3 regions of the Enterobacter cloacae complex sp. HYC003_NIDB genome follow, and region 3 is predicted to be linked to each of the others. Evidence: predicted binding sites of a transcription regulator. Region 3 holds the regulator's gene; each other region holds the start of a gene.
The links. Region 3 encodes sigma-54, which starts transcription at its own class of promoters, with help from an activator protein. Its sites were predicted from a motif close to GTTGGCACANNTTTCGCTNT; they were not measured.
Positions count from the first base shown of each region.

Region 1: a site for sigma-54 is predicted at 4,156-4,175, ahead of O1722_RS16510 (amino acid ABC transporter substrate-binding protein). Genes of this name have one in related genera too.
Region 2: a site for sigma-54 is predicted at 3,818-3,837, ahead of glnA (glutamate--ammonia ligase). Genes of this name have one in related genera too.

Region 1 covers NZ_CP114220.1:3,457,066-3,463,944, forward strand. Annotated here, with positions in the region: gene O1722_RS16490 (PhoH family protein) at 50-1,096, shown strand; gene ybeY (rRNA maturation RNase YbeY) at 1,093-1,560, shown strand; gene corC (CNNM family magnesium/cobalt transport protein CorC) at 1,645-2,523, shown strand; gene lnt (apolipoprotein N-acyltransferase) at 2,529-4,067, shown strand; gene O1722_RS16510 (amino acid ABC transporter substrate-binding protein) at 4,448-5,353, shown strand; gene gltJ (glutamate/aspartate ABC transporter permease GltJ) at 5,509-6,249, shown strand; gene gltK (glutamate/aspartate ABC transporter permease GltK) at 6,250-6,879, shown strand, end outside.
Region 2 covers NZ_CP114220.1:33,396-40,274, reverse strand. Annotated here, with positions in the region: gene O1722_RS00180 (MFS transporter) at 1-880, shown strand, start outside; gene ompL (porin OmpL) at 955-1,641, shown strand; gene typA (ribosome-dependent GTPase TypA) at 1,722-3,545, opposite strand; gene glnA (glutamate--ammonia ligase) at 3,923-5,332, shown strand; gene glnL (nitrogen regulation protein NR(II)) at 5,500-6,549, shown strand; gene glnG (nitrogen regulation protein NR(I)) at 6,561-6,879, shown strand, end outside.
Region 3 covers NZ_CP114220.1:543,594-550,472, reverse strand. Annotated here, with positions in the region: gene mlaF (phospholipid ABC transporter ATP-binding protein MlaF) at 1-134, opposite strand, end outside; gene O1722_RS02600 (calcium/sodium antiporter) at 362-1,339, shown strand; gene kdsD (arabinose-5-phosphate isomerase KdsD) at 1,353-2,339, shown strand; gene kdsC (3-deoxy-manno-octulosonate-8-phosphatase KdsC) at 2,354-2,920, shown strand; gene lptC (LPS export ABC transporter periplasmic protein LptC) at 2,917-3,492, shown strand; gene lptA (lipopolysaccharide ABC transporter substrate-binding protein LptA) at 3,461-4,015, shown strand; gene lptB (LPS export ABC transporter ATP-binding protein) at 4,022-4,747, shown strand; gene rpoN (RNA polymerase factor sigma-54) at 4,795-6,228, shown strand; gene hpf (ribosome hibernation promoting factor) at 6,251-6,538, shown strand; gene ptsN (PTS IIA-like nitrogen regulatory protein PtsN) at 6,621-6,879, shown strand, end outside.

The DNA.
Region 1 (6,879 bases), 2.0 Mb from region 3:
TATTACGCCGTGTGGCCACAGGTCAGTTAACCAATTAAAGAGGAACAGTTTGAACATAGATACGCGTGAAATTAGCCTTGAGCCCGCAGACAACGCTCGCCTGCTGAGCCTGTGCGGGCCGTTTGATGACAATATCAAACAACTGGAGCGACGTCTGGGTATCGAAATCAATCGTCGCGATAACCATTTCAAACTCACCGGACGCCCAATCTGCGTCAACGCCGCGGCGGATATTCTCCGCAGCCTGTATGTTGATACCGCCCCGATGCGCGGTGAGATCCAGGATATTGAACCTGAACAGATCCACCTGGCCATTAAAGAGGCACGCGTGCTTGAGCAGAGCGCGGAGAGCGTGCCGGACTATGGCAAAGCCATCAACATCAAAACTAAACGCGGCGTGATTAAGCCTCGTACCCCGAACCAGGCGCAGTACATCGCCAACATTCTCGACCACGACATCACCTTCGGCGTGGGTCCGGCGGGTACGGGTAAAACCTATCTGGCGGTTGCCGCTGCGGTCGATGCGCTCGAGCGTCAGGAGATCCGCCGTATCCTGCTGACCCGCCCTGCTGTTGAAGCCGGTGAAAAACTGGGCTTCCTGCCGGGCGATTTGAGTCAGAAAGTAGATCCCTACCTGCGCCCGCTGTATGACGCGCTGTTCGAAATGCTCGGCTTCGAGAAAGTTGAAAAGCTCATCGAGCGTAACGTGATTGAAGTTGCTCCGCTGGCCTACATGCGTGGCCGTACGCTTAACGACGCGTTCATCATTCTGGATGAGAGCCAGAACACCACCATCGAACAGATGAAGATGTTCCTGACGCGTATTGGCTTTAACTCGAAAGCGGTTATCACCGGTGACGTCACCCAGATTGACCTGCCGCGTAACACCAAATCGGGTCTGCGTCACGCCATCGAAGTCCTGGCCGAGGTAGAGGAAATCAGCTTTAACTTCTTCCACAGTGAAGACGTGGTACGCCATCCGGTCGTCGCGCGTATCGTTAACGCTTATGAGGCCTGGGAAGAGGCAGATCAGAAGCGCAGGGCCGAACTGGCCGCAGAACGTAAGCGCGAAGCGCAGGAGCATGAACAGAAATGAGTCAGGTGATCCTCGATTTACAGCTGGCCTGTGATGATAATTCCGGCATGCCAGAAGAGGCACAGTTTCAGAAATGGCTGGATGCCGTTATCCCCCAGTTTCAGGAAGAATCAGAGGTCACGATTCGCCTGGTGGATGAAGCAGAAAGCCATGAGCTCAACCTGACCTACCGCGGGAAAGATAAGCCGACCAACGTGCTCTCTTTCCCGTTCGAAGCCCCTCCGGGCATTGAGATGCCGCTGCTGGGCGATCTGATCATCTGCCGTCAGGTGGTTGAGCAGGAAGCCAAAGAGCAGCAAAAGCCGCTGGAAGCGCACTGGGCACACATGGTGGTGCACGGTAGCCTGCATCTTCTGGGTTACGACCATATTGAAGATGACGAAGCGGAAGAGATGGAATCCCTCGAGACAGAGATAATGCTTGCTCTGGGCTATGAGGATCCGTACATTGCCGAGAAAGAATAGTCAGTCACTGACTACCATGCCGCCGCGCAGGGACATAGCGCGGCGGTTAATATTGAACTAACAAGAGAACCCTTAACAAACGCCATGAGCGACGACAATTCACACAGTAGCGACACGACAACCACTAAAAAGGGATTTTTCTCCCTCATTCTGAACCAGCTTTTCCACGGCGAACCGAAAAACCGTGATGAACTGCTGGAGCTGATTCGTGATTCCGGGCAGAACGACCTTATCGACGAAGATACGCGCGAAATGCTCGAAGGGGTGATGGACATCGCCGACCAGCGCGTCCGCGACATCATGATCCCCCGCTCGCAGATGATTACCCTGAAACGCAACCAGACGCTGGACGAGTGCCTCGATGTGATTATCGAATCGGCTCACTCACGTTTCCCGGTCATCAGCGAAGACAAAGATCACATTGAAGGGATTTTGATGGCGAAAGATCTGCTGCCGTTTATGCGCAGCGATGCCGAAGCCTTCAGTATGGAAAAGGTGTTACGCCCGGCCGTGGTTGTGCCGGAAAGTAAACGTGTGGATCGGATGCTGAAGGAGTTTCGCTCCCAGCGCTATCACATGGCGATTGTTATTGATGAATTTGGTGGCGTTTCCGGTCTGGTCACAATCGAAGACATCCTTGAGCTGATCGTGGGCGAAATCGAAGATGAGTATGACGAAGAAGAGGATATCGACTTCCGTCAGCTGAGCCGCCACACCTGGACCGTGCGCGCGCTGGCCTCCATTGAAGACTTCAACGATACCTTTGGCACCAGCTTCAGCGATGAAGAAGTGGACACCATTGGTGGTCTGGTGATGCAGGCCTTCGGCCATCTTCCGGCCCGCGGTGAAACCGTTGACATCGATGGTTACCAGTTCAAGGTCGCAATGGCTGACAGCCGACGTATTATTCAGGTTCACGTCAGAATGCCGGACGACTCACCGGTGCCAAAACTGGAAGATTAATGTAAATGGCATTTGCCCCACTCTTTGAACGCCAGCGCGTCCGTTTGCTGCTGGCGCTGTTACTCGGAGCCAGCGGTACGCTGGCTTTTTCTCCTTACGATATCTGGCCAGCCGCTATTCTCTCCCTGATGGGGCTACAGGGTCTTACCCTGAACCGCCGTCCGGTACAGGCCGCGGCCATTGGCTACTTCTGGGGGCTGGGGCTGTTTGGCTCTGGTATCAACTGGGTCTACGTCAGTATCGCGCAATTTGGCGGAATGCCGGGGCCGGTTAACGTCTTCCTGGTTGTGCTGCTCGCTGCCTATCTCTCGCTCTACACCGGCCTGTTCGCGGGCATCCTGTCTCGCCTGTGGCCAAAAACGACCTGGCTGCGCGTGGCGATAGCGGCACCCGTTGTCTGGCAAATCACCGAATTTCTGCGCGGCTGGGTACTGACCGGCTTCCCGTGGTTGCAGTTCGGTTATAGCCAGGTAGACGGCCCGCTGAAAGGCCTGGCCCCGGTCATGGGCGTGGAAGCCATCAATTTCCTGTTGATGATCGTCAGCGGCCTGCTGGTGCTGGCACTGGTGACACGTAACTGGAAGCCGCTGGTTGCCGCGTTGATCCTGTTTGCCCTGCCCTTCCCGCTGCGTTATATCCAGTGGTTTACGCTGGAGCCCGCGCGCGCCACGCAGGTTTCACTGGTACAGGGCGATATCCCGCAGTCCCTGAAATGGGATGAGAATCAGCTGCTGAACACGCTGAAAATCTACGCCAACGCCACTGAAAAGGTGATGGGCAAATCGCAGCTCATCATCTGGCCTGAGTCTGCGATCCCGGACCTGGAGATCAATCAGCAGCCCTTCCTGAAGATGATGGATGATCTGCTGCGCGCGCGCGGCAGTACGCTGATCACCGGAATTGTGGATGCGCGTCTCAATCAGCAGAACCGCTATGACACGTACAACACGATCATTACGCTCGGTAAGGACAGCGAATACAGCTATACCTCCACCAATCGCTACAACAAAAACCACCTTGTACCGTTTGGCGAATTTGTTCCGCTGGAGTCTATTCTGCGCCCACTGGCACCGTTCTTTGATTTGCCGATGTCCTCATTCAGCCGGGGCCCTTACGTTCAGCCGCAGCTGCATGCGCACGGTTTTGCCCTGACGGCCGCCATTTGCTACGAGATTATCCTCGGCGAGCAGGTGCGCGATAATTTCCGCCCGGACACCGACTATCTGCTGACCATCTCAAACGATGCGTGGTTCGGTAAATCGATTGGCCCGTGGCAGCACTTCCAGATGGCGCGAATGCGTTCTCTGGAGCTGGCGCGTCCGTTGCTGCGCAGCACCAATAACGGCATTACCGCCGTGATTGGTCCGCAGGGTGAAATCCAGGCCATGATCCCGCAATTTACCCGTGAGGTGCTGACTACTAACGTCACGCCAACTACCGGGCTTACGCCTTACGCGCGCACCGGGAACTGGCCGCTGTGGATTTTGACCTTGCTCTTCGGCTTTGGCGCAGTACTGATGAGCCTGCGTCAGCGTCGTAAATAACCTTACCTTCTGTTGCCGGGTGTCGGCTACGCCTTACCCGGCCTACTCTCCGCGGCCCCCACCCGACAATTTCCTCCCAAACTTCAATTCTGGCACGCCTGTTGCTTTGTTTATTCATATCAACGCTGTCTGGCTTAACGTGCAACTTTGTCGCACCAGCATAGATCATCGGTAGCACCGAAACGGTGCAACGAGGGATTATTGCCTCTGAATGGTGCGGCGCGCTTCGCAAAAATAAACAATAACGCAGCAAAATCTTTACATTAAGCCAGACTAAATGTTAACAAGCTTGCATAACACTGCACTCGCATTGCGCGAGATATAACAACATCACAATGGGTATCTATGCGTCACTGGCGCTGATAAGAAAGGAGTTGGGTATGCAATTACGTAAACTGGCCACAGCAATGCTGGTTATGGGAATGTCTGCGGGGGTTGTCCACGCTGAAGACGCTCCGGCAGCAGGAAGCACTCTCGACAAGATTGCCAAAAACGGCGTGATCGTGGTCGGCCACCGTGAATCTTCTGTCCCGTTCTCTTACTACGACAACACGCAAAAAGTCGTGGGCTATTCACAGGATTACTCCAACGCCATCGTTGAAGCCGTGAAGAAAAAGCTGAACAAACCTGACCTGCAAGTGAAGCTGATCCCCATCACTTCACAGAACCGTATTCCTCTGCTGCAAAACGGCACATTTGATTTTGAATGTGGCTCAACCACCAACAACCTTGAACGTCAGAAACAGGCCGCTTTCTCGGACACCATCTTCGTTGTGGGCACCCGCCTGCTGACGAAGAAAGGCGGCGACATCAAAGATTTTGCTGACCTGAAAGGCAAAGCGGTTGTCGTGACCTCCGGTACCACGTCCGAAGTGCTGCTGCACAAGCTGAACGACGAGAAGAAAATGGACATGCGCATCATCAGCGCGAAAGACCATGGCGACTCCTTCCGTACCCTGGAAAGCGGCCGTGCTGTCGCGTTTATGATGGATGACGCCCTGCTGGCGGGCGAACGCGCGAAAGCGAAGAAACCAGACAACTGGGAAATCGTCGGTACCGCCCAGTCGAAAGAAGCCTACGGCTGTATGCTGCGTAAAGGTGACGAGGACTTCAAGAAACTGATCGATGACACCATCGCTCAGGCGCAAACCTCCGGCGAAGCGGCAAAATGGTTCGACAAATGGTTCAAGAACCCAATTCCACCAAAAAACCTGAACATGAACTTTGAACTGTCTGACGACATGAAAGCGCTGTTCAAATCACCAAACGACAAAGCTCTTAACTAATTAGAACGACAGGGGCGGGATCTCCTGCCCTCTCGATTGTCGGGAAGCATGGACAGACTATACGTTGAGTGGTCGTTCCCCACTCAGCGCAAAAATTGAGCTTCTCACCAATCTTCGAGGGTAGCGCTGCTACCCTTTTTTTTCTGGAGTTTACTATGTCAATTGACTGGAACTGGGGCATCTTTCTGCAACAAGCCCCGTTCGGCAACACCACCTATCTCGGCTGGCTGTGGAGCGGCTTTCAGGTTACCGTTGCGTTATCGATAACGGCGTGGATTATCGCGTTTCTTGTCGGTTCGCTGTTCGGTATTCTGCGTACCGTCCCTAACCGTTTTCTCTCTTCGATTGGCACGCTCTATGTGGAACTGTTCCGTAACGTTCCGCTGATCGTGCAGTTCTTTACCTGGTATCTGGTGATCCCGGAACTGCTGCCGGAAGATCTCGGCATGTGGTTTAAGGCCGAGCTGGATCCTAACGTACAATTTTTTGTCTCCTCTATGCTGTGTCTGGGGCTGTTCACCGCTGCGCGCGTCTGCGAGCAGGTACGTGCCGCCATACAGTCACTGCCGCGCGGGCAAAAGAATGCGGCACTGGCAATGGGCCTGACTCTGCCCCAGGCCTACCGTTACGTACTGCTGCCTAACGCTTACCGCGTCATCGTTCCGCCGATGACGTCCGAGATGATGAACCTGGTAAAAAACTCGGCTATCGCCTCAACCATCGGTCTGGTGGATATGGCGGCACAGGCGGGCAAACTGCTGGATTACTCCGCTCACGCCTGGGAATCCTTCACGGCGATCACGCTCGCCTATGTTCTGATTAACGCTTTCATCATGCTGGTGATGAACCTGGTTGAACGCAAAGTACGCCTGCCGGGCAATCTGGGGGGCAAATAAATGTACGATTTTGACTGGAGTTCCATTGTTCCCTCCATGCCCTATCTGCTGGATGGACTGGCAATCACCTTAAAGATCACCGTTATCGCCATTATCGTCGGTATCGTCTGGGGCACCCTGCTGGCAGTGATGCGCCTGTCGAGCTTTAAGCCGCTCGCCTGGTTTGCCACGGCTTACGTTAACGTATTCCGCTCCATTCCACTGGTCATGGTGCTGCTGTGGTTTTATCTGATTGTTCCCGGCTTTTTACAGAACGTACTGGGACTGTCGCCAAAGACCGATATCCGCCTGATCTCTGCCATGGTGGCGTTTTCCATGTTTGAAGCCGCCTACTACTCAGAGATCATCCGCGCAGGTATTCAGAGTATCTCTCGCGGGCAGTCCAGCGCTGCGCTGGCGCTCGGTATGACGCACTGGCAGTCCATGAAGCTCATTATTTTGCCGCAGGCGTTTCGCGCCATGGTTCCGCTGCTGCTGACGCAGGGCATCGTCCTGTTCCAGGATACCTCCCTGGTCTACGTGCTGAGTCTGGCAGACTTCTTCCGTACCGCCTCCACCATTGGCGAACGTGACGGAACGCAGGTTGAGATGATCCTCTTCGCGGGCGGGGTCTATTTTGTGATTAGTTTA
Region 2 (6,879 bases), 510 kb from region 3:
CAGCCAGCCCTCACTCGGCTATCTGGTGGCCGCGCTGGTATTCGTCACCGGGGGACTGTTCTGCATGTGGTGGTGCTACAGCGGGGTGAAAGAGCGCTACGTCGAGCTTACGCCCGATCACCATAAGCCCGGCATTCTGAAATCGTTCTGCGCGATTTTCCGCAATCCGCCGCTGCTGGTGCTGTGCATCGCTAACCTGTGTACCCTCGCCGCGTTTAACATCAAGCTGGCGATTCAGGTCTATTACACCCAGTACGTGCTGAACGATCTGCATCTCCTGTCGTGGATGGGCTTTTTCAGCATGGGCTGCATTCTGATTGGCGTGTTTCTGGTGCCTGGCGCGGTGAAGCGCTTTGGCAAGAAGCCGGTCTATCTGGGCGGGCTGACGCTGTGGGCGGTGGGCGACGTGCTGAACTTCGTCTGGGGGACCAGTTCCCTGCTGTTCGTGCTCTTTTCCTGCATGGCCTTTTTCGGCACCGCGTTTGTGAACAGCCTGAACTGGGCGCTGGTGCCGGATACGGTTGATTACGGCGAGTGGAAAACCGGGATCCGCGCCGAAGGGTCGGTGTATACCGGCTATACCTTCTCGCGCAAAATCTCCGCGGCGCTGGCCGGTTTTCTGCCCGGTATCATGCTGACCCAGATTGGCTATGTTCCCCATGCCGTACAGAGCGCAGGCACGCTGCTTGGGTTGCGCCAGCTTATTTTCCTCTGGCCGTGCGGCCTGGCGATCGTTGCCGCCGTGACCATGGGGCTGTTTTATAAACTCAACGAAGCGCGCTTCGCCTTTATTATCGAGGAGATTGGAAAACGGAAAAAACAGACAGCAAATACCCCTGAGATAACCACCAACAATAAAGCGTCAGCAGTCACTTTATAACAATAAATCCGGCCAGTATGTCCTTCCTGTTTATCAGGAGGGAGGCCTTTCTGTACCTGATACATGGACAAATTATGAAAAGAATCATCACTGTACTGATCGTGTCGTCTGTGTCCTGCCCGGTTTTTGCCGGGGCCTATGTCGAAACGCGCGAAGCCTACAACACCGCCTCTGAGCTGCACGAAGTGATCCTGCGTGCGGGCTATAACTTCGATATGGGCGCGGGACTGATGTTCACCAACGCTTATAACGTGGGGAAATGGGACGAACTGAAGCACAGCTATAACGAAATTGAGGGGTGGTATCCACTCTTCAAACCGACCGACAAACTGACCTTCCAGCCCGGCGGCTTGATTAATGACAGCAGCGCAGGATCAGGTGGCGCGGTTTATTTAGATACTAACTATAAATTTACGGACTGGTTTAATCTGACGTTCCGCTATCGCTATAACCATAACAATTACGATACGCCGGACTATAACGGGCAGATGGATAAGAACGACACACATGAATTTGCCAACTACTGGAATTTCAAAGTGACGGATGCGTTTTTCTACACCTTTGAGCCGCACTTTTTCCAGCGGGTGAATGATTACCACAGCAAAAATGGCAAAGACCATCACTGGGAAATTACCAATAAATTCAGCTATAAGATCGACAGAAACTGGCTGCCGTATCTTGAGCTACAGTGGCTGGACCGATGGAATGATTACAACCGCGAGCAGTACCGGATCCGTTTAGGGTTGCGGTATTCGTTCTAATAAAAAAAGCCGCTGATCGCTCAGCGGCTTTTTTGTTGCCGGGTGGCGCATGCGCTTACCCGGCCTACGGCATAACCGAATTACTCTTCTTTCGCACCGCGCATTGCACGTTTACGATCGTTCTCGGTCAGGTGACGTTTACGGATACGAATTGACTGAGGCGTCACTTCGACCAGTTCGTCATCATCGATGAATTCCAGAGCCTGCTCCAGCGTCATCTTGATCGGTGGAACCAGAACCGTTGCTTCGTCAGTACCGGACGCACGCATGTTGGTCAGTTTCTTACCGGTCAGGCAGTTTACCGTCAGGTCGTTAGAACGGCTGTGAATACCGATGATCTGGCCTTCGTAAACTTCAGCACCGTGGCCCAGGAACAGCTTACCGCGATCCTGCAAACCGAACAGCGCAAACGCAACCGCTTTACCCTGACCGTTGGAGATCAGCACGCCGTTGTTACGCTGGCCCACTTCGCCCGGACGAACGTCGTCGTAGTGGCTGAAGGTGGAGTACAGCAGACCAGTACCGGAAGTCATGGTCATGAACTCAGAACGGAAGCCGATCAGGCCACGGCTTGGGATCACGTAGTCGAGACGTACGCGGCCTTTGCCATCTGGATTCATGTTTTTCAGGTCGCCTTTACGCTCACCCAGTGCCTGCATCACAGAACCCTGGTGCTGCTCTTCAACGTCCAGCGTTACGTTTTCGAATGGCTCTTGTTTACGGCCATCGATTTCGCGGAAGATAACTTTCGGACGGGAAACCGCCATCTCGAAACCTTCACGACGCATGTTCTCAATCAGAACAGACAGGTGCAGCTCACCACGACCCGAAACGCGGAATGCATCAGCGTCTTCGGTTTCTTCAACGCGCAGCGCAACGTTGTGCACCAGCTCTTTGTTCAGGCGGTCAAGGATCTGACGAGAGGTAACAAACTTACCCTCTTTACCACAGAACGGAGAGGTGTTGACGTTGAAGAACATGGATACGGTTGGTTCATCAACGGACAGGGCTGGCAGCGCTTCGACGTTCTGCGGATCGCAGATGGTGTCGGAGATGTTCAGTTCACCCAGACCGGTGATGGCGATGATGTCGCCCGCTTCAGCGATGTCGCTCTCGATACGCTCAAGACCAAGGTGAGTCAGAACTTTACCGACTTTACCGTTACGGGTTTTGCCTTCGCTATCGATGATAGTGACCTGCTGGTTAGGCTTCACTTTACCGCGCTTGATACGACCAATGCCGATTACGCCAACGTAGTTGTTGTAGTCGAGCTGAGAGATCTGCATTTGCAGGGTGCCTTCCAGGTCAACGTTTGGCGCAGGAACGCGGTCAACAATCGTCTGGTACAGCGGAGTCATGTCTTCCGCCATGTCTTCGTGATCCAGACCGGCGATACCGTTCAGCGCAGACGCATAAACGATAGGGAAGTCCAGCTGTTCGTCGGTCGCGTCGAGGTTAACGAACAGGTCGAAGACCTGGTCAACAACCCAGTCAGGACGCGCGCCAGGACGGTCAACCTTGTTGATCACAACGATAGGTTTCAGGCCGTGGGCAAATGCTTTTTTGGTCACGAAGCGCGTTTGCGGCATAGGGCCATCAAATGCGTCAACCACCAGCAGCACGGAATCCACCATGGACATCACGCGCTCAACTTCACCACCGAAGTCGGCGTGCCCTGGGGTATCAACGATGTTGATACGGTAGTCATTCCATTTGATAGCGGTGTTTTTGGCGAGGATGGTAATCCCACGCTCTTTCTCCAAATCGTTGGAGTCCATCACACGCTCTTGAGTTTCGGCACGAGCATCAAACGTACCGGACTGCTGTAGCAGCTTATCAACCAGGGTAGTTTTACCATGGTCGACGTGCGCGATGATGGCGATATTACGCAATTTTTCGATCACAACTTTGCCTCAGGCATTTAGAAATAGCGCGTTATTGTACACGGATTAATCGCACTACAAAACAGGATCACAAACATCCCCCGCAAACAAGTATTGCAGAGATGCTTTGTGATCGCTTTCACGGAGCGGTAAAAGGGCACTTTAACGTAAATTGCACCAATATGGTGCTCGATGTTCACACAGAAGCACTATAATGGTGCAACAAATCCAATGTGGTGCAGCCCTTCTGCACTATGGTGCGCATGATAACGCCTTTTTGGGGTGTTTTAAAAGTTGGCACAGATTTCGCTTTACAGAAATACAGTAAAAATATGGCAGCCCAGCCGATTTGAAGACCTCGTTACCACGACGACAATGACCAATCTGGAGAGTTAAGTATGTCCGCTGAACACGTTTTGACGATGCTGAACGAACATGAAGTGAAGTTTGTTGATCTGCGCTTCACCGATACCAAAGGTAAAGAACAGCACGTCACGATCCCTGCTCATCAGGTGAACGCCGAATTCTTTGAAGAAGGCAAAATGTTTGACGGCTCCTCCATTGGCGGCTGGAAAGGCATTAACGAATCCGACATGGTTCTGATGCCAGATGCAACCACTGCGCTCATTGACCCGTTCTACGAAGAACCTACGCTGATCATCCGCTGCGATATCCTGGAACCTGGCACGCTGCAAGGCTATGACCGTGACCCACGCTCTATCGCAAAACGCGCTGAAGAGTACCTGCGTTCTACCGGTATCGCAGACACCGTTCTGTTCGGGCCAGAGCCAGAGTTCTTCCTGTTCGATGACATCCGTTTTGGTGCTTCCATTTCTGGTTCCCACGTCGCTATCGATGACATCGAAGGCGCATGGAACTCTTCCACCAAATACGAAGGTGGTAACAAAGGTCACCGTCCGGGCGTGAAAGGCGGTTACTTCCCGGTTCCTCCGGTCGATTCTTCACAGGACATCCGTTCTACCATGTGTCTGATCATGGAAGAGATGGGCCTGGTTGTTGAAGCGCACCACCACGAAGTGGCAACGGCTGGCCAGAACGAAATCGCAACCCGCTTCAACACCATGACCAAAAAAGCGGATGAGATTCAGATCTACAAATACGTTGTGCACAACGTTGCGCACCGTTTCGGTAAAACCGCGACCTTCATGCCAAAACCCATGTTCGGCGACAACGGTTCCGGCATGCACTGCCACATGTCCCTGTCCAAGAACGGCACCAACCTGTTCTCTGGCGACAAATACGCGGGTCTGTCTGAGCAGGCGCTGCACTACATCGGCGGTGTTATCAAACACGCTAAAGCGATCAACGCCCTGGCGAACCCGACCACCAACTCCTACAAGCGTCTGGTCCCAGGCTACGAAGCACCGGTGATGCTGGCGTACTCTGCCCGTAACCGTTCTGCTTCTATCCGTATCCCGGTGGTGGCGTCTCCGAAAGCGCGTCGTATCGAAGTGCGCTTCCCGGACCCGGCGGCTAACCCATACCTGTGCTTCGCAGCACTGCTGATGGCCGGTCTGGACGGTATCAAGAACAAGATCCACCCGGGCGAAGCCATGGACAAAAACCTGTACGACCTGCCGCCAGAAGAAGCGAAAGAGATCCCACAGGTCGCTGGCTCGCTGGAAGAAGCCCTGCAAGCGCTGGACGCAGACCGTGAGTTCCTGACCGCTGGCGGTGTGTTCACCGATGAAGCAATCGACGCTTACATCGCGCTGCGTACCGAAGAAAACGACCGCGTTCGCATGACGCCGCACCCGGTTGAGTTCGAACTGTACTACAGCGTTTAATTGATTTGTTTTACCCGGCGCATACGCGTCGGGAGTAGTTGCCGTGGAAACTTTAGCCCATCTTCGGATGGGCTTTTTTCTCCACCAACAACCTGATCTCACGCGCTTTTTACCTCTAAAACGCTATACTGCACTAAAATAGTGCAACGACTCCAGGAGACTGCTGAATGGCAACTGGCACGCTGCCCGATGCTGGGCAGATCCTCAATTCTTTGATTAACAGTATCTTGCTGGTCGACGACGAGCTGGCGGTGCATTACGCCAACCCGGCGGCGCAGCAGCTGCTCGCTCAAAGCGCCCGTAAACTGTTTGGCACGCCGCTGCCTGAACTGCTGAGCTATTTCTCGCTGAATATTGGTCTGATGCAGGAGAGTTTGCAGGCGGGTCAGGGCTTCACCGATAACGAAGTGACGCTGGTGATTGACGGACGCTCGCATATTTTGTCCCTCACCGCACAGCGCCTGCCAGATGGCATGATTCTGCTGGAAATGGCGCCGATGGATAACCAGCGTCGTCTCAGCCAGGAGCAGCTACAGCATGCTCAGCAGATTGCGGCGCGCGACCTGGTACGCGGGCTGGCTCATGAAATTAAAAACCCGCTGGGCGGCTTACGCGGTGCGGCACAGCTTTTGACCAAAGCGCTGCCTGACCCTGCCCTGGCGGAGTATACCAACGTCATTATCGAGCAGGCGGACCGTCTGCGTAATCTGGTCGATCGCCTGCTCGGGCCGCAGCAGCCGGGGATGCATGTTTCAGAAAGCATTCACAAGGTCGCGGAGCGGGTGGTGAAACTCGTCTCTATGGAGCTGCCGGATAACGTCACGCTGGTACGTGATTACGACCCAAGCCTGCCGGAGCTGGCGCACGATCCAGACCAGATTGAACAGGTGCTGTTGAACATTGTGCGTAACGCGTTGCAGGCGCTGGGCCCGGAGGGTGGCGAAATTATTCTGCGTACCCGCACCGCGTTCCAGCTGACGCTGCACGGCGTGCGTTATCGTCTGGCGGCACGTATTGATGTGGAAGATAACGGGCCGGGGATCCCGCCGCATCTCCAGGACACCCTGTTCTACCCGATGGTCAGCGGTCGCGAAGGCGGCACCGGGCTGGGGTTATCCATCGCCCGTAATTTGATTGACCAACACTCCGGCAAAATTGAATTTACCAGTTGGCCGGGACATACCGAGTTTTCGGTTTTCCTGCCGATTAAAAAATAAAGGTGACGTTTATGCAACGAGGGATAGTCTGGGTAGTCGATGACGATAGCTCCATCCGTTGGGTGCTTGAACGCGCGCTCACAGGAGCGGGATTAAGCTGCACGACGTTTGAGAGCGGCAGCGAGGTGCTCGACGCACTCACCACCAAAACGCCGGACGTTCTGCTCTCGGATATTCGCATGCCGGGCATGGACGGACTGGCGCTCTTAAAGCAGATCAAACAGCGCCACCCCATGCTTCCGGTCATCATAATGACCGCCCACTCCGACCTGGATGCCGCCGTCAGCGCCTACCAGCAGGGGGCGTTTGATTACCTGCCAAAACCGTTTG
Region 3 (6,879 bases):
ATCCCTGACGGCCCCATGATGGCGGTGATTTTACCGCGCGGCACGGTCAGCGAAATATCATCAAATATTAACCGGTTGCCGCGCGAAAAACTGACGCCCCGGACATCGACTATATTCGCCATCGTTTGGCTCATTTATGGTTCCTTACTTACCTTGCTTCACGGCTGGCATGAAGCGTAAATCAGCCCTAAACCCCGCATTTTTACAGAATATTCACTATTGGGGTTAGCGAAAGCTGGCATTTGTTTTACTTTTCCGGCGCATAAAGTCAAAATTAGGAATTCGTTACGTCTCAGACTTCATCTGGCGCCAACATTCGTGCGCAGTGGACCAGCGAGTATACCTGAAGAAAGGACTTTTGATGCTTTTAGCAACAGCACTGTTAATAATTGGTTTACTGTTGGTGGTCTACAGTGCTGACCGTTTGGTCTTTGCCGCATCCATTCTCTGTCGACTCATTGGCATGCCGCCCATCATTATCGGCATGACGGTGGTCAGTGTAGGCACATCGCTTCCTGAAATCATCGTTTCTGTTTCAGCCTCGCTGCATGGGCAGGTCGACCTCGCTATCGGCACCGCGATTGGCTCTAACATCGTCAATATCTTACTGATTTTAGGCTTAGCCGCATTACTGCATCCATTTCGCGTGCATTCTGATGTTTTGCGCCGGGAATTGCCTTTAATGTTAGTCGTCAGTCTGCTGGCAGGCTACGTACTTTATGACGGGGTGCTGAGCGTCGGTGACGGTATATTCCTGCTCGCCCTGGCCGCGATCTGGTTGCTTTACAGCGTGAAGATCGCACGTCTGGCGGAAAAACAGGGTAACGATAGCCTCACGCGTGAGCATCTCGCCGAGCTGCCCCGGGAAGGGACCTTACCCGTCGCCCTGCTGTGGTTGGGCGTCGCGCTAATCATCATGCCAATGGCCACGCGGATGGTGGTCGATAACGCGACGGTGCTGGCGAACGCGTTTGCGATGAGCGAACTGACAATCGGTCTGACGGTAATCGCCATCGGCACCAGCCTGCCAGAGCTGGCCACCGCCATCGCCGGAGCGCGTAAAGGGGAAGATGATATCGCCATCGGCAATATCATCGGCTCGAATATTTTCAATATCGCAATCGTGACAGGGCTGCCGGCGCTAATCTCGCCGGGGCCGTTTAACCCTATGGCTTTCACGCGCGATTACGGTGTGATGCTGCTGGTCAGCGTGATTTTCGCCCTGCTCTGCTGGCGGCGAAAAGAGCAGATCGGCAAAGGCGCAGGCGCGCTGCTGACGGGTGGATTTATCGTATGGCTGGCGATGCTGTACTGGCTTTCGCCTCTTCTCTCTGGGTAAACGGAAACGCATTATGTCGCAAATAGAATTGCAGCCGGGTTTTGACTTTCAGAAAGCAGGCAAAGACGTTCTGGAGATTGAACGTGAAGGTCTGGCGCAGTTAGATCAGTACATTAATCAGGATTTTAGTCTGGCCTGTGAGAAGATGTTCTACTGTGCCGGCAAAGTCGTGGTGATGGGGATGGGCAAATCCGGCCATATCGGACGCAAAATGGCGGCGACCTTTGCCAGTACCGGCACGTCGTCATTCTTCGTTCATCCCGGTGAAGCCGCGCACGGTGACCTCGGCATGGTTACGCCGCAGGACGTGGTTATTGCGCTGTCCAACTCCGGGGAATCGAATGAAATCCTGGCGTTGATCCCGGTGCTGAAGCGTCTGCACGTACCGCTGATTTGCATGACCAGCCGACCGGAAAGCAGCATGGCGCGTGCGGCGGATATTCACCTGTGCGTGAAAGTGCCTAAAGAAGCCTGTCCGCTGGGGCTGGCGCCGACCTCCAGCACAACCGCCGCGCTGGTCATGGGCGATGCCCTTGCCGTTGCGCTGCTGGAAGCCCGCGGTTTTACGCCTGAAGATTTTGCCCTGTCTCATCCCGGCGGCGCGCTCGGGCGCAAACTGCTGCTGCGGGTTAACGATATTATGCACACTGGAGATGAGATCCCGCACGTGAGCAAAGAGGCCTCTTTGCGCGACGCGTTACTGGAGATCACCCGTAAAAACCTGGGCATGACGGTTATCTGCGACGATCTGATGAAGATTCAGGGCATTTTCACCGACGGCGACCTGCGCCGGGTATTCGATATGGGTGTGGATGTCCGAACGCTGGGCATTGCTGATGTGATGACGCCAGGCGGGATCCGCGTCCGTCCGGGCACGCTGGCGGTAGATGTGCTGAACCTGATGCAGTCCCGTCATATTACCTCAGTGATGGTTGCCGATGGCGACCAACTGCTGGGTGTGGTACATATGCATGATCTGCTGCGCGCTGGCGTAGTGTAATGAAGGATAAGACAATGAGTAATGCGGGTGCATCCCTTGCAACCTGTTATGGCCCGGTGAGCGCCCACATGATGGCAAAGGCGGAAAATATCCGCCTGTTGATCCTCGATGTGGATGGTGTGCTCTCCGACGGTCTGATTTATATGGGCAATAACGGCGAAGAGCTGAAAGCCTTTAACGTTCGCGACGGTTACGGTATCCGCTGTGCGCTCACGTCCGGAATTGAAGTTGCAATCATCACCGGGCGGAAAGCTAAACTGGTAGAAGATCGGTGTGAAACGCTGGGCATTACCCATCTCTATCAGGGGCAGTCTGATAAGATGGTAGCTTTCCGGGATCTGCTGGGAAAACTGGCCATTGCACCAGAGAATGTGGCATACGTCGGGGATGATTTGATCGACTGGCCAGTGATGGCGGAGGTGGGTCTGAGCATCGCCGTGGCTGACGCGCACCCGCTGCTGATCCCGCGTGCTGATTACGTTACCCATATTCACGGTGGCCGCGGCGCCGTCCGTGAAGTCTGCGATCTGCTTCTGCTGTCGCAGGGCAAGCTTGATGAGGCGAAAGGGCAATCGATATGAGTAAAACCAGACGTTGGGTTATCATTCTGCTTGCGCTTGTCGCCCTGGTACTGATTGGCGTCAACCTCGCTGACCGCGATGATACGCAAGCGGAAGTGGTTAACACGAGCGACCCGACCTATAAAAGCGATCACAGCGACACCGTGGTCTATAGCCCGGAAGGCGCACTGAACTATCGCCTCGTTGCTCAGCATGTAGAATATTTTTCAGATGACGGTACCTCGTGGTTTACCCAACCGGTCATGACCACCTTTGATACGGACAAAGTGCCGACGTGGTCTATCAAGTCTGACCGGGCAAAACTGACAAATGACCGTATGCTTTACCTGTATGGTCACGTTGAAGTCAACGCCCTGACCGCTGACGCGCAACTGCGAAAAATTACGACGGATAACGCCCAGATCAACCTGGTCACCCAGGATGTCACGTCGCAGGATCTAGTCACCCTGTATGGCACAACATTTAATTCCAGCGGTTTAAGAATGCGCGGGAACTTACGCAGCAAAAACGCCGAGCTGATTGAAAAGGTTAGAACCTCCTATGAAATTCAAAACAAACAAACTCAGCCTTAAAGTTGTTATCGCCAGCGCGCTGCTGGCGGCCAGTCTTCCCGCGCTTGCTGTGACTGGCGATACCGAACAGCCGATTCATATTGAATCCGATACCCAGTCTCTGGATATGCAGGGTAACGTCGTCACCTTTACCGGCAACGTCGTCATGACCCAGGGCACAATTAAAATCAACGCCGACAAAGTGGTCGTTACCCGTCCGGGCGGCGAGCAGGGCAAAGAGATTATCGATGGTTATGGCAACCCGGCCACCTTCTACCAGATGCAGGACAACGGCAAGCCGGTGAAAGGCCATGCCTCGCATATGCATTATGAACTGGCGAAGGATCTGGTCATCCTGACCGGTAATGCTTACCTGGAACAGCTGGACAGCAATATCAAAGGCGACAAGATCACCTATCTGGTGAAAGAGCAGAAAATGCAGGCCTCCAGTGAAAAAGGCAAACGCGTCACGACCGTGCTTGTGCCTTCGCAGTTGCAGGACAAGAACAACGGTCAGGCTCCGGCACAGAAAAAGAGTAACTAATTCGTTATGGCAACTTTAACTGCAAAAAACCTCGCGAAAGCGTATAAGGGCCGCCGCGTCGTCGAAGATGTCAGTCTGACCGTCAACTCCGGCGAAATCGTGGGTTTGCTTGGCCCTAACGGGGCGGGTAAAACCACGACCTTCTACATGGTGGTGGGCATCGTCCCGCGTGACGCCGGCAACATCATCATCGATGATGAAGATATCAGCCTGCTGCCGCTTCATGCCCGCGCGCGTCGTGGCATCGGCTATCTGCCGCAGGAAGCGTCTATCTTCCGCCGCTTAAGCGTGTTCGACAACCTGATGGCCGTGCTCCAGATCCGTGACGATCTGACCAGCGAGCAGCGCACTGACCGTGCGAACGAGCTGATGGAAGAGTTTCATATCGAACATCTGCGTGACAGCCTCGGCCAGGCGCTGTCCGGTGGTGAACGCCGCCGCGTTGAGATTGCGCGCGCGCTGGCAGCAAACCCAAAATTCATCCTGCTGGATGAACCGTTTGCGGGCGTTGACCCCATCTCCGTTATCGATATCAAACGTATCATTGAGCACCTGCGCGACAGCGGGCTTGGCGTACTGATCACGGACCACAACGTTCGTGAAACGCTGGCCGTGTGTGAGCGCGCCTACATAGTGAGCCAGGGCCATCTGATTGCCCACGGTACGCCGCAGCAAATCCTCGAAGATGAGCATGTTAAGCGCGTGTACCTTGGGGAAGACTTCAGACTCTGATAGGGTAGAGGTTAAGTCACGCCGAACCGGAGAAAAACGCTCTGAACATGAAGCAAGGTTTGCAATTACGGCTCAGCCAGCAACTGGCCATGACGCCGCAGCTACAGCAGGCAATCCGTCTGTTGCAGCTGTCCACGTTAGAACTCCAGCAGGAGCTCCAGCAGGCGCTGGACAGCAATCCGCTGCTGGAGCAAACCGATCTTCATGACGAGGTAGACGCCCAGCAGACGCAGGACACAGAAACGCTCGACTCCGTAGATGCGCTTGAACAGAAAGAGATGCCGGACGAACTGCCGCTGGATGCCAGCTGGGATGAAATCTACACCGCGGGTACCCCTTCCGGGACGCGCGCAGACTACCAGGACGATGAACTCCCGGTCTACCAGGGCGAAACCACCCAGTCGCTTCAGGACTACCTGATGTGGCAGGTAGAGCTGACCCCTTTCTCCGATACCGATCGCGCCATTGCCACCTCGATTGTCGATGCCGTTGACGACACGGGCTATTTGACCGTGACGCTGGACGAGATTCTGGAAAGCATCGGCGATGACGAGATTGAACTGGAAGAGATCGAAGCCGTTCTGAAACGCGTTCAGCGTTTCGACCCGATAGGTGTCGCCGCGAAAGATCTGCGCGACTGCCTTCTGATCCAGCTTTCGCAGTTTGCCAAAGAGACACCGTGGATTGACGAAGCCCGGCTCATCATCAGCGATCATCTGGATCTGCTGGCGAATCACGACTTCCGCACCCTGATGCGCGTCACACGCCTGAAAGAAGAGGTGCTGAAGGAAGCGGTGAATCTGATCCAGTCGCTCGATCCGCGTCCGGGGCAGTCGATCCAGACCAGCGAACCGGAATATGTCATTCCTGATGTGCTGGTGAGAAAACACAATGGCCGGTGGGTCGTTGAACTGAACGCCGACAGCATTCCTCGCCTGCAAATCAACCAGCAATACGCCTCCATGTGCACCAGCGCCCGTAACGACGCTGATAATCAATACATTCGCAGCAACCTTCAGGAAGCACGCTGGTTGATCAAGAGCCTGGAGAGCCGTAATGACACGCTGCTGCGCGTCAGCCGCTGTATTGTCGAACAGCAGCAGGCGTTCTTTGAGCAGGGCGAAGAGTTTATGAAACCGATGGTGCTGGCAGACATCGCCCAGGCCGTCGAGATGCATGAATCAACCATTTCCCGCGTGACCACGCAGAAATATCTGCACAGCCCACGCGGTATTTTTGAGCTTAAGTATTTCTTCTCCAGCCACGTGAACACCGAAGGCGGCGGCGAAGCCTCGTCAACGGCTATTCGCGCACTGGTGAAGAAGTTGATCGCCGCGGAGAACCCCGCGAAGCCACTCAGTGACAGTAAGTTAACCACCATGCTGTCCGATCAGGGTATTATGGTGGCACGTCGTACTGTCGCGAAGTATCGAGAGTCTTTATCCATTCCGCCGTCTAACCAGCGTAAACAACTGGTTTGACACAACCGATAAGGAAGACACTATGCAGCTCAATATCACCGGACATAACGTCGAGATTACTGAGGCTTTACGCGATTTTGTAAACACTAAGTTTGCGAAACTCGAGCAGTATTTCGAGAGGATCAACCAGGTCTATGTTGTGTTGAAAGTGGAGAAAGTGACGCATATCTCGGATGCGACCCTGCACGTCAACGGAGGGGAACTCCATGCCAGTGCGGAAGGGCAAGACATGTACGCGGCTATCGACGGCTTAATTGATAAGCTTGCGAGACAGCTCAATAAACATAAAGATAAACTGAAACAACACTAATTGTCCGGGCAGTTAACGGGTGCAGGACGGCCTGTTGTGAAACACAACAGGCCATTTGTACAGTTAGCGCTTAGGTGAAATTATGATAAACAACGATTCCGCTCTTCAACTGAGCAATGTCCTTAACCAGGATTGTACCCGCAGTGGCGTTCACTGCCAGAGCAAAAAACGTGCGCTGGAAATCATCAGTGAGCTGGCCGCAAAACAGCTGGGTCTGCCGCCGCAGATCGTGTTTGAAGCCATTCTGACCCGTGAAAAAATGGGCAGTACTGGCATCGGCAATGGCATTGCGATCCCGCATGGCAAGCTGGAAGAAGATACGCTGCGTGCCGTGGGGGTGT